Regions from separate parts of the Pseudomonas urmiensis genome, predicted to be linked through region 2. Evidence: predicted binding sites of a transcription regulator. Region 2 holds the regulator's gene; each other region holds the start of a gene.

Region 1 (3,274 bases), 2.8 Mb from region 2:
GCCACATGTCTTCTTCGTGCTCGGTCCAGGTATCTTCCAGGACACCGCCTTCGTAGGAGATGTGCAGCAGGTTGGCGTCCATCGAGTACGGCGATTTTTTCTTGCCGTGGCGCTCGATCGGGATGCCGTGCTTCTCGGCGTAGTCCATCAGTTTTTCGCGGGACAGCAAGTCCCACTCACGCCATGGGGCGATGACCTTGACACCAGGCTTGAGCGCATAGGCACCCAGCTCGAAGCGCACCTGGTCGTTGCCTTTACCGGTAGCGCCGTGGGAGATAGCGTCGGCGCCGGTTTCGTTGGCGATTTCGATCAAGCGCTTGGCAATCAGCGGACGAGCGATGGAAGTACCCAGCAGGTACTCGCCTTCGTAGACGGTGTTGGCGCGGAACATCGGGAATACGAAGTCACGCACGAATTCTTCGCGCAGGTCGTCGATGTAGATTTCTTTCACGCCCATCGCCTGAGCCTTGGCGCGGGCCGGTTCGACCTCCTCGCCCTGCCCCAGGTCAGCGGTGAAGGTCACCACTTCGCAGTTGTAGGTATCCTGCAGCCACTTGAGAATCACCGAAGTATCAAGGCCGCCGGAATACGCCAGTACGACCTTATTTACGTCCGCCATGCCATCACTCCACGGGGTTGTACGGAAAGCGATTGATTCTACCGGCGTCAGTGACAAATTTACAGTGGGGCGACAGCTTCTGACGACAAAGCGACAGGAACTGTCGACGGCGCGACTAGTGAACAGGTGGCGGTTTTAGCGGTGACTGGCGCGGGGGCCGCTTTGCGACCCTTTCGCGGGCGAGCCCGCTCCTACAGGCGTTGCGGCGCGCTCAGGTTCAGCGCTGAAGCTGAGCAATGGTCTGGTCGCGACCCTTGGGATGTCGATCAGAGTTGTTTGGCGGCAGGCGCAGCAGCGGGCGCTGAAGTCGGAGCCGGCGCAGCAGGTGCCTGCTCAACAGGCTTCTCGACCGGTTTCTCAATCGGTGCAACCCGATCCAGCTCAATGTTCACCCGACGGTTACGCGCACGATTGGCGGCGCTGTTGTTCTTGGCCAGCGGATACCGCTCGCCATGGAATCGCACGGTGATCTGTTCTTCGGGCACGCCATGCGCCTTCAGGTAGTCAGCTACCGCCAGGGCGCGGCGCCGCGAATTTTCCCGATTGGTCAGGCGATTGCCGCTGTTGTCGGAGTGGCCGTTGAGCTCGATGTGATTTACCGACGGGTCTGCCTTGAGGTAATCGAGGATCACATCCAGTCGCGCCCGAGCATTGCTGTCCAGATCGACCCCGGCCGGGAAACCGACTTGGGTCTGGCGAATCTGGTCGTAGTTCATTGGCAGCAACTTACCGGCACACGCCTGATAATCGCTGTAGGCCTTGGCGAAGCTTACCGGCAGTACTCGCACTTCCATGGCCCGGCCGCCTTCGCCGGTGTAGTTGCGCACCACCGTGCTGCGCCCATCGAGCAGGCCATTGATCAGACGACTGGCCTGGCCCTGGGACGAGGTGAACAGCACGCCGGTACGCGCCATACGCACGGCGCCCAGGTTGATATCGCCACGCCCAGGCTGCCAGGGCGCCGCTGCAGCGAGCAAAGTGGCCGAACCCGCTCCCAACACGTTGCTGTTGGAACGCAGCCGGAAGGTCGGCTGCTCGCCGGCGCGCCGCACGAACTCGCCGCTGCCAAAGCCTTCGATCGGCTGGACCAATCGGCACTCGAACTGGTCACCCTCGACCGTCCAGGCGATGTTCTCCATCCGAGTCTGGAAGGTCAGTGCACCGGCCGGCAGGCTGGCAAACAGAGTGAACAGGGCTAGGTAACGCTGGCGCACGGGCGGCTCCACAAATTCTGACGGCTTACCTGCAGGCTATCGGTCGGCTGGCGGAAAACTTGATAGCCGTGCTCGTCCAAGGGTTTTCCGGTAGCATTCACCCTTGAGTTCGACCCGCCTGGAATTCCCAATGTCCGACCGCCTGACCCTCCTGCGTCCCGACGACTGGCACATCCATCTGCGCGATGGTGCCGTCTTGCCTCACACCGTTGGTGACGTGGCGCGCACCTTCGCCCGTGCCATCATCATGCCCAACCTGGTCCCGCCGGTGCGCGACGCCGCCGAGGCTGACGCCTACCGCCAGCGCATCCTTGCCGCTCGTCCGGCAGGCAGCCGCTTCGAGCCGCTGATGGTGCTGTACCTCACCGACCGCACCAGCCCTGACGACATCCGCGCGGCCAAGGCCAGTGGCTTCGTGTACGCCGCCAAGCTCTACCCGGCTGGCGCCACGACCAACTCCGATTCCGGCGTGACCAGCATCGATAACATCTTCCCGGCTATCGAAGCCTTGGCCGAAACCGGCATGCCATTGCTGGTACACGGCGAAGTGACCCGTGCCGAGATCGACGTGTTCGACCGCGAGAAACGCTTCATCGACGAGCACATGCGTCGTCTGGTCGAGCGCTTCCCGACGCTCAAGGTGGTGTTCGAGCACATCACCACGGCCGATGCTGCGCAGTTCGTCACTGAGGCCCCAGCCAACGTTGGCGCGACCATTACCGCCCAGCACCTGTTGTACAACCGCAACCACATGCTGGTCGGCGGTATTCGTCCGCATTTCTACTGCCTGCCGATCCTCAAGCGCAACACCCATCAGGTGGCGCTGCTGGACGCCGCTACCAGTGGCAATCCCAAGTTCTTCCTCGGCACCGACTCGGCGCCGCACGCCCAGCATGCCAAGGAAGCCGCCTGTGGCTGCGCCGGTTGCTACACCGCCTATGCGGCAATCGAGATGTACGCCGAGGCGTTTGAGCAGCGCAACGCGCTGGACAAGCTCGAAGGCTTTGCCAGCCTGCACGGCCCCGCCTTCTACGGCCTGCCGGCGAACACCGACACCATTACCCTGGTCCGCGAAGAGTGGACTGCGCCAAGCAGCCTGCCGTTTGGCGACAACACTGTGATTCCGCTGCGCGCCGGTGAAAAACTGCGCTGGCGCCTGCTGGAGGAAAACGCGTGAGCGAAGATCTGTACGAAGACGACCAGGAAGGTCAAACCGGCGGTCCTCGCCACCCGATGGCCGAGCGCTTCCGGGGTTACCTGCCAGTAGTGGTGGATGTCGAGACTGGCGGCTTCAACAGCGCCACCGACGCGCTGCTGGAGATCGCCGCAGTTACCATCGGCATGGATGAGAAGGGCTTCCTGTTCCCGGAGCACACCTATTTCTTCCGCGTCGAGCCGTTCGAAGGCGCCAACATCGAAGCGGCCGCCCTGGAGTTCACCG
Region 2 (3,274 bases):
TCGCGTCATGCTGCTGGACGCCGACCTGGGCCTGGCCAATGTCGACGTGCTGCTGGGGCTGACGCCCAAGCGCACTCTGGCTGACGTTATCGAAGGCCGCTGCGAGCTGCGCGATGTGCTGCTGCAGGGGCCAGGTGGCGTGCGCATCGTCCCCGCCGCCTCCGGCACCCAGAGCATGGTCCACCTGCAGCCAGCACAGCACGCGGGCCTGATCCAGGCGTTCAGCGAGATTGGCGACAACCTCGATGTGCTGGTGATCGACACCGCTGCCGGCATCGGCGACTCGGTGGTGAGCTTCGTGCGCGCCGCCCAGGAAGTGCTGCTGGTGGTGTGCGATGAGCCTACGTCGATCACCGACGCCTACGCGCTGATCAAGCTGCTCAATCGCGACTACGGCATGAATCGTTTCCGCGTCCTGGCCAACATGGCGCAGAGCCCGCAGGAAGGGCGCAACCTGTTCGCCAAGTTGACCAAGGTCACGGATCGCTTCCTTGACGTCGCCCTACAATACGTCGGCGCCGTGCCGTACGACGAGTGTGTGCGCAAGGCGGTGCAGAAGCAGCGCGCGGTCTATGAGGCCTTCCCACGGTCCAAGTGTGCATTGGCATTCAAGGCCATTGCGCAGAAGGTCGACAGCTGGCCGTTGCCTGCCAACCCGCGTGGGCACCTGGAGTTTTTCGTCGAGCGACTGGTGCAGCCCACCAGCGCGGGACCCGTCCTATGAGTGCAAGCGGTTTCAAGATGTACAGCAAGGCGTCCAAAGATGCCCAGTATGAGTTGATCGAGCGCTACGCGCCGCTGGTCAAGCGCATCGCTTATCACCTGCTGGCGCGTCTGCCGGCCAATGTGCAGGTCGAAGACCTGATCCAGGCAGGCATGATTGGCCTGTTGGAAGTGGCCAATAAATACGACGCCAGCAAGGGCGCTAGCTTCGAAACCTACGCCGGCATCCGCATCCGTGGCGCCATGCTCGATGAGGTGCGCAAGGGCGATTGGGCGCCGCGTTCGGTGCACCGCAACACCCGCATGGTCAGCGACGCGATGCGCGCCGTTGAAGCAAGAACCGGTCGCGACGCTAAAGATCACGAGGTTGCTGCCGAACTCCAATTGAGTCTCGATGATTACTACGGGATTTTGAACGATACCCTGGGCAGCCGCCTGTTCAGTTTCGACGACCTGTTGCAGGACGGCGAACATGAAGGCCTGCACGAGGATGGAGCCAGCGGCCAGATCGAGCCGTCGCGTGACCTTGAAGACGAGCGCTTCCAGGCCGCGCTGACCGATGCGATCGCCAATCTGCCGGAGCGTGAGCGCCTGGTGCTGGCGCTGTACTACGACGAAGAGCTGAACCTCAAGGAAATTGGTGAGGTGCTGGGGGTCAGCGAGTCGCGTGTCAGCCAGTTGCATAGCCAGTGCGCGGCGCGTCTGCGCAGTCGCTTGGGTGAATGGCGGGCGCGGTAACCGGGGTTCGCTGCAGTCGTTTTCACGTTGTACTGAATTGATTGAATGCGCGCTCGGGGGCCGAGCGCGTTTAAGACTGCTTGGAGGTCTACTTGAACAAAGACATGAAAATCCTCATCGTTGACGACTTCTCGACGATGCGGCGGATCATCAAGAATCTGTTGCGTGATCTGGGCTTCACCAACGTCAAGGAAGCCGATGACGGCGTCACCGCGCTGCCGATGCTGCACAGCGAGCACTTCGACTTTCTGGTGACCGACTGGAACATGCCGGGCATGAGCGGGATCGACCTGCTGCGCCAGGTGCGGGCCGACGAGCGCCTCAAGGGCATGCCGGTGTTGATGGTCACTGCCGAAGCCAAGCGCGACCAGATCATTGAAGCGGCCCAGGCCGGCGTCAATGGCTATGTGGTCAAGCCTTTCACAGCCCAGGTGCTCAAAGAAAAGATCGAAAAGATCTTCGAACGCGTGAACGGCTAAGTCACGCCAGGGGGCGCCATGGAGTCAAACAACACGTCTCTGGGTGAGTTCGAAACGACCCTGAAGAAGCATGCCCAGGAACTGGTCGAGAGCCTTGAGCGCGGCCGGTTTGGCGACGCGGTGCAGCTGATCCATCAGCTTAACCAGACGCGCGACCGCGGCCTGTATCAGGAAGTCGGCAAACTCACCCGCGAGCTGCACAGCGCGATCGTCAGCTTCCAGATCGACCCGGCCATGCCGCAGGCCGAGGAAGTCTCGCAGATCACCGATGCCACCGAGCGCTTGTCCTACGTGGTCAAGCTGACCGAGGGCGCCGCCAACCGCACCATGGACCTGGTCGAACAGAGCACCCCGGTGCTCAACGATCTAGCCAGCGAAGCCCAGGCGCTGAGCGCTGACTGGCAGCGCTTCATGCGCCGCGAAGTGGCCGCGCCGGAATTTCGCGAGTTGGTCAAGCGGGTCGACAGTTTCCTGACGCACAGCGCTGAAGGGAACCGCAAGGTCTCCGGGCATCTGAACGACATTCTCCTGGCTCAGGACTACCAAGACCTGACCGGGCAGGTGATCAAGCGCGTCACCGCGTTGGTCACCGAAGTAGAAAGCAATCTGCTCAAGCTCGTGCTGATGGCCAGTCAAGTCGACCGCTTCGCCGGTATCGAACATGACCACCAACAGCTGCGCGCTGAAAAAGATCAAGAAAAACATCCGACTCGGGGTGAAGGTCCGCAGATTCATGCCGATAAGCGTGAAGACGTCGTGTCCGGTCAGGACGATGTCGATGATCTGCTGTCCAGCCTGGGTTTTTAGGGAGCACGTTTAATGAGCTTCGGCGCCGATGAAGAAATCCTTCAGGATTTCCTGGTAGAAGCCGGCGAAATTCTTGAGCAACTGTCCGAGCAATTGGTCGAGCTGGAAAGCCGACCGGATGATGCCGACTTGCTCAATGCAATTTTCCGCGGTTTTCACACTGTAAAAGGGGGCGCCGGCTTCCTTCAGCTCAATGAGCTGGTGGAGTGCTGCCATATCGCGGAGAACGTCTTCGACATCCTGCGCAAAGGTGAACGTCGGGTCGACGCCGAGCTGATGGACGTGGTCCTCGAAGCGCTGGACACGGTCAACAGCATGTTCGGCCAGGTTCGCGAGCGTAGCGAAGTCACCCCGGCCACGCCTGAGCTGTTGGCGGCCTTGTCGCGTCTGGCTGAGCCCGGCGCCGCTGAGCCCGTGGCGACAGTCGTCGAAGAAGCCCCGGTGGCCCAGGCACCCGCCGCCGAACCGGACATCACCGACACCGAATTCGAGCAACTGCTCGACTCGCTCGATGCGGTCAAGGCCCA
Region 3 (3,274 bases), on a different contig from region 2:
TCTGCAGCTGCGGGTTTTCCTCGACCTTGTTCTGCAACTCTTGCAGGAGCAGGTTCAAACGCTCCTTCTCGACCTGCTCGGCCATGGTCTCGACCTGGTCCTTGTCCAACTGAATGCTGGTGTCAGGGGTCGGCTCGGACTTTTCTTCTGGGTTGATGGTCTTTTCTGGCGCCAGCTGCGGCGAGCCGCCCAGGTCGATGACGTAGGGCGTGCCGCTTTCAGAGAAGCCAATCGGATCCTTGAAGTAGCCGGCAATGGCGATCTTCTGCTCAGGTGTGGCGGTCGACAGCAACCACAGCACCAGGAAGAACGCCATCATCGCCGTGGCGAAGTCGGCGAAGGCGATCTTCCAGGCGCCGCCGTGGTGCCCGCCACCAAAGCGCTTGACGCGCTTGATGATTATCGGCTGATTGTTTTCCATGACTCAGCGACCGCGAACCGCTTGTTCCAGCTCGGCGAAGCTCGGACGGTGCTTGGGATAGAGCACCTTGCGCCCGAATTCGACGGCCAGCGATGGCGGCATGCCAGAGGCCGAAGCAACCAGCGAAGCCTTGATCGCCTCGTACAGGTTGACCTCTTCCTTGGCGTCGTGCGCCAGGCAGGTGGCCAGGGGGCCGAAGAAGCCGTAGGCAGCCAGAATACCGAAGAAGGTACCGACCAGTGCCGCACCCACGTGCAGGCCGATCGAGGCCTGGTCGCCTTCACCCAGCGAGGCCATGGTCACGACGATACCCAGTACCGCGGCGACGATACCGAAACCAGGCATGCCGTCGGCGATGCCGGTCACCGCATGGGAGGGGTGATCGAGTTCTTCCTTCATGCTCAGCAGCTCCATGTCGAACAAGCCTTCGAGCTCGTGCGGGGCCATGTTGCCGGTGGACATGATGCGCAGGTAATCGCAGATGAACGCGGTCATGCGCTCATCACCCAGCACTGCAGGGTATTTAGCGAAGATCGGGCTGGCCGCAGCGTCTTCGATATCGCTCTCGATTGCCATCATGCCTTCACGACGGCTCTTGTTGAGGATCTCGTAAACCAGGCCAAGCACCTCCAGATAGAAGGTGTGGGAGAAGCGCGAGCCGAACATCTTCATCGACTTCTTGATCACATGCATGGTCATGTAACCAGGGTTGGCCTGCAGGAACGCGCCAAAGGCCGCACCGCCGATGATCAGCACTTCGAACGGCTGGATCAGCGCCGCGATCTTGCCGTGGGAGAGTACGTAGCCGCCGAGCACGCTCGCGAATACGACGATGATGCCGATAATTTTAGCCATAGGTTCAAAGCACTTGCTGTCGTGGTCAGGGTCGGGGACGGGAGCTTTAAAACTCTTCTTCTACTTATCGGCAGAACTGCGCCAGACTATAGCCACTCAAAGCGAAAAGCCAGTTTGGACTGATGTCAAAATGCCAATTGAAGCCAAGGTACCAGGTCAGATTCCGCGCACCCTCGATGGCTGGATAAAGCTGCTCGACAGCGTCCGCCTGCCGGTGCCGAAAGAAAGCCACGACCGTGTTTTAGCCGCAATCAATGACAGCCGTAGGTCCCTGCGCGAAATCGCCGAACTGATGCAGGACAGCCCGGCCCTGGTGCTTTGCGTGATGCGTGAGGCCAATCATCCAGCCAATGCCAGCCAGGCCGAGCCCGCCGAAAGCCTTGAGGTGGCCGTCAACCGCCTGGGCCTGGAGCGTACCGCCCAGTTGCTGACGCGCCTGCCCGCGCTGCCGGGCGACGACATCCCACCAGTGCTGCGCCAATTTCTACTGATCAGCCAACACGCCTCGCAGCAGGCCAGCGGCCTGTTCGCCAGCCGCCTGGCTCGACTGTGGCAGGAAATCCACTGGGGTAGCCTGTTGTTCCTGTCGCCGCTGTGGCCATTGGCCCTGAGCCACCCCAAGCTGCTGGACGCCTGGGAGCTGCGGGTGATCCACAAGGGTGAAGATGCCACCGAAGTCGAACAGGAGCTGTTCGGGGTCCGCATCATGGAGTTGTGCCAAGCCGTTGCCAGTCACTGGCGCCTGCCCGAGTGGGTGACCCAGGGCTATCGCTTGCTGACCAGCGAACGCGAGTTGCTCGCCCAAGTACTGAACATCGCCCGCGAACCCGACAGCCTCACCCAGCAACACCGGCTGGATGAAGAGCCCGGCCTGCGCCGCTGGTTCAACCAGCCGGCCAACACCGTGCTACTGGCCAACGGCCTGGCCCTGGCCGCCCAGGTTGGCTGGGACAACCCGCACCTGCTGCGCTGGCAATTGCTGACTGCGCTGTATTTGCAAACCAGCCTCGATGACGTGCAGCAGCAGGTCCACCAACAAGCGGCGGCCAGCGCCCGCCACCATGCGCGCCACGCCCTGTTCCACCCAGCCGAAGCGCTGATCTGGCCGTGGCAGCAACGCCGGCCGCACCCCGACATGCTCACCCCGCCGCCGCCGCCCAGTGAAGACCTGGTCCGCTGGCGTAAGCTGTGCAGTGAACTGTTGGCCCAGCCAAGCCCTTTCAGCAACGCCGTGCACCTGGCTAGCCAGGCCTGCGAAGCGCTGTTGGCCTGCGGCATGCAGCGGATCATGCTACTGATGCACGATAAGCCCAATGACGCTTTGCTCGTGCAACAAGCGGCTGGTTTGCCCAGTGAAGCCGCAGCCCTGAACTTGCCAGTAGCCCAAAACAAACTGTTACAGCGCTTGACCAGTCAGGCCGGACAGCTGCGCCTGACCCCGGACAACCATGCGCAGTTTTCTGCCCTGCTGCCCGCAGCACTACGCGCGTTGTTCCGCAGCGAGCACCTACTGCTGCGCTCGCTGGCCGTCGATGGCCAGGTACTGATGCTGATGATTGCCGACCAGGGCGGTAAGCCGCTGGCTGATGTCGGTGTGCAAGCCTTTGGCAAAACCGCGCAGTGCGTAGAGCGTGCCCTGGCCACCTTCAGCAAGCCCAATCGTTAAGCCTTACGCTACAATCGCCCCCTCACGTTCCACCCTGGAGACTGTGGATGACTGACTTTTCCGGCTTGCCGCTGGTGATCGAACCGGCTGACTTGCTGTCGCGCCTGGATTCGCCACAGCTGATCCTGGTCGATCTGACCAGTGCCAACCGTTATGGCAGCGGGCACATTCCCGGCGCTCGCTTCGTCGACCCCAAGCGCACTCAGCTTGGCCAGCCGCCGGCCCCCGGCCTGCTGCCGGCACGTGCCGACCTGGAAAAACTGTTCGGCGAACTCGGCCACCGCGATGACGCCGTTTACGTGGTGTACGACGACGAGGGCGGCGGCTGGGCT

Evidence for each region. Region 2 encodes FliA, which starts transcription of late flagellar genes. Its sites were predicted from a motif close to CTAAAGTTTNNNNNNNNNNNGCCGNTAA; they were not measured.
Region 1: a site for FliA is predicted at 1,870-1,897, ahead of HU737_RS16645 (flagellar protein MotY). Genes of this name have one in related genera too.
Region 3: a site for FliA is predicted at 1,341-1,368, ahead of motA (flagellar motor stator protein MotA). Genes of this name have one in related genera too.

What each region holds. Positions count from the first base shown of each region.
Region 1 covers NZ_JABWRE020000001.1:3,690,864-3,694,137, forward strand. Annotated here, with positions in the region: gene HU737_RS16640 (argininosuccinate synthase) at 1-619, opposite strand, end outside; gene HU737_RS16645 (flagellar protein MotY) at 886-1,833, opposite strand; gene pyrC (dihydroorotase) at 1,964-3,010, shown strand; gene rnt (ribonuclease T) at 3,067-3,274, shown strand, end outside.
Region 2 covers NZ_JABWRE020000001.1:928,468-931,741, forward strand. Annotated here, with positions in the region: gene fleN (flagellar synthesis regulator FleN) at 1-724, shown strand, start outside; gene fliA (RNA polymerase sigma factor FliA) at 721-1,461, shown strand; gene HU737_RS04255 (chemotaxis response regulator CheY) at 1,566-1,940, shown strand; gene HU737_RS04260 (protein phosphatase CheZ) at 1,959-2,747, shown strand; gene HU737_RS04265 (chemotaxis protein CheA) at 2,760-3,274, shown strand, end outside.
Region 3 covers NZ_JABWRE020000002.1:154,669-157,942, forward strand. Annotated here, with positions in the region: gene motB (flagellar motor protein MotB) at 1-421, opposite strand, end outside; gene motA (flagellar motor stator protein MotA) at 425-1,276, opposite strand; gene HU737_RS25875 (HDOD domain-containing protein) at 1,407-2,942, shown strand; gene rhdA (thiosulfate sulfurtransferase) at 2,990-3,274, shown strand, end outside.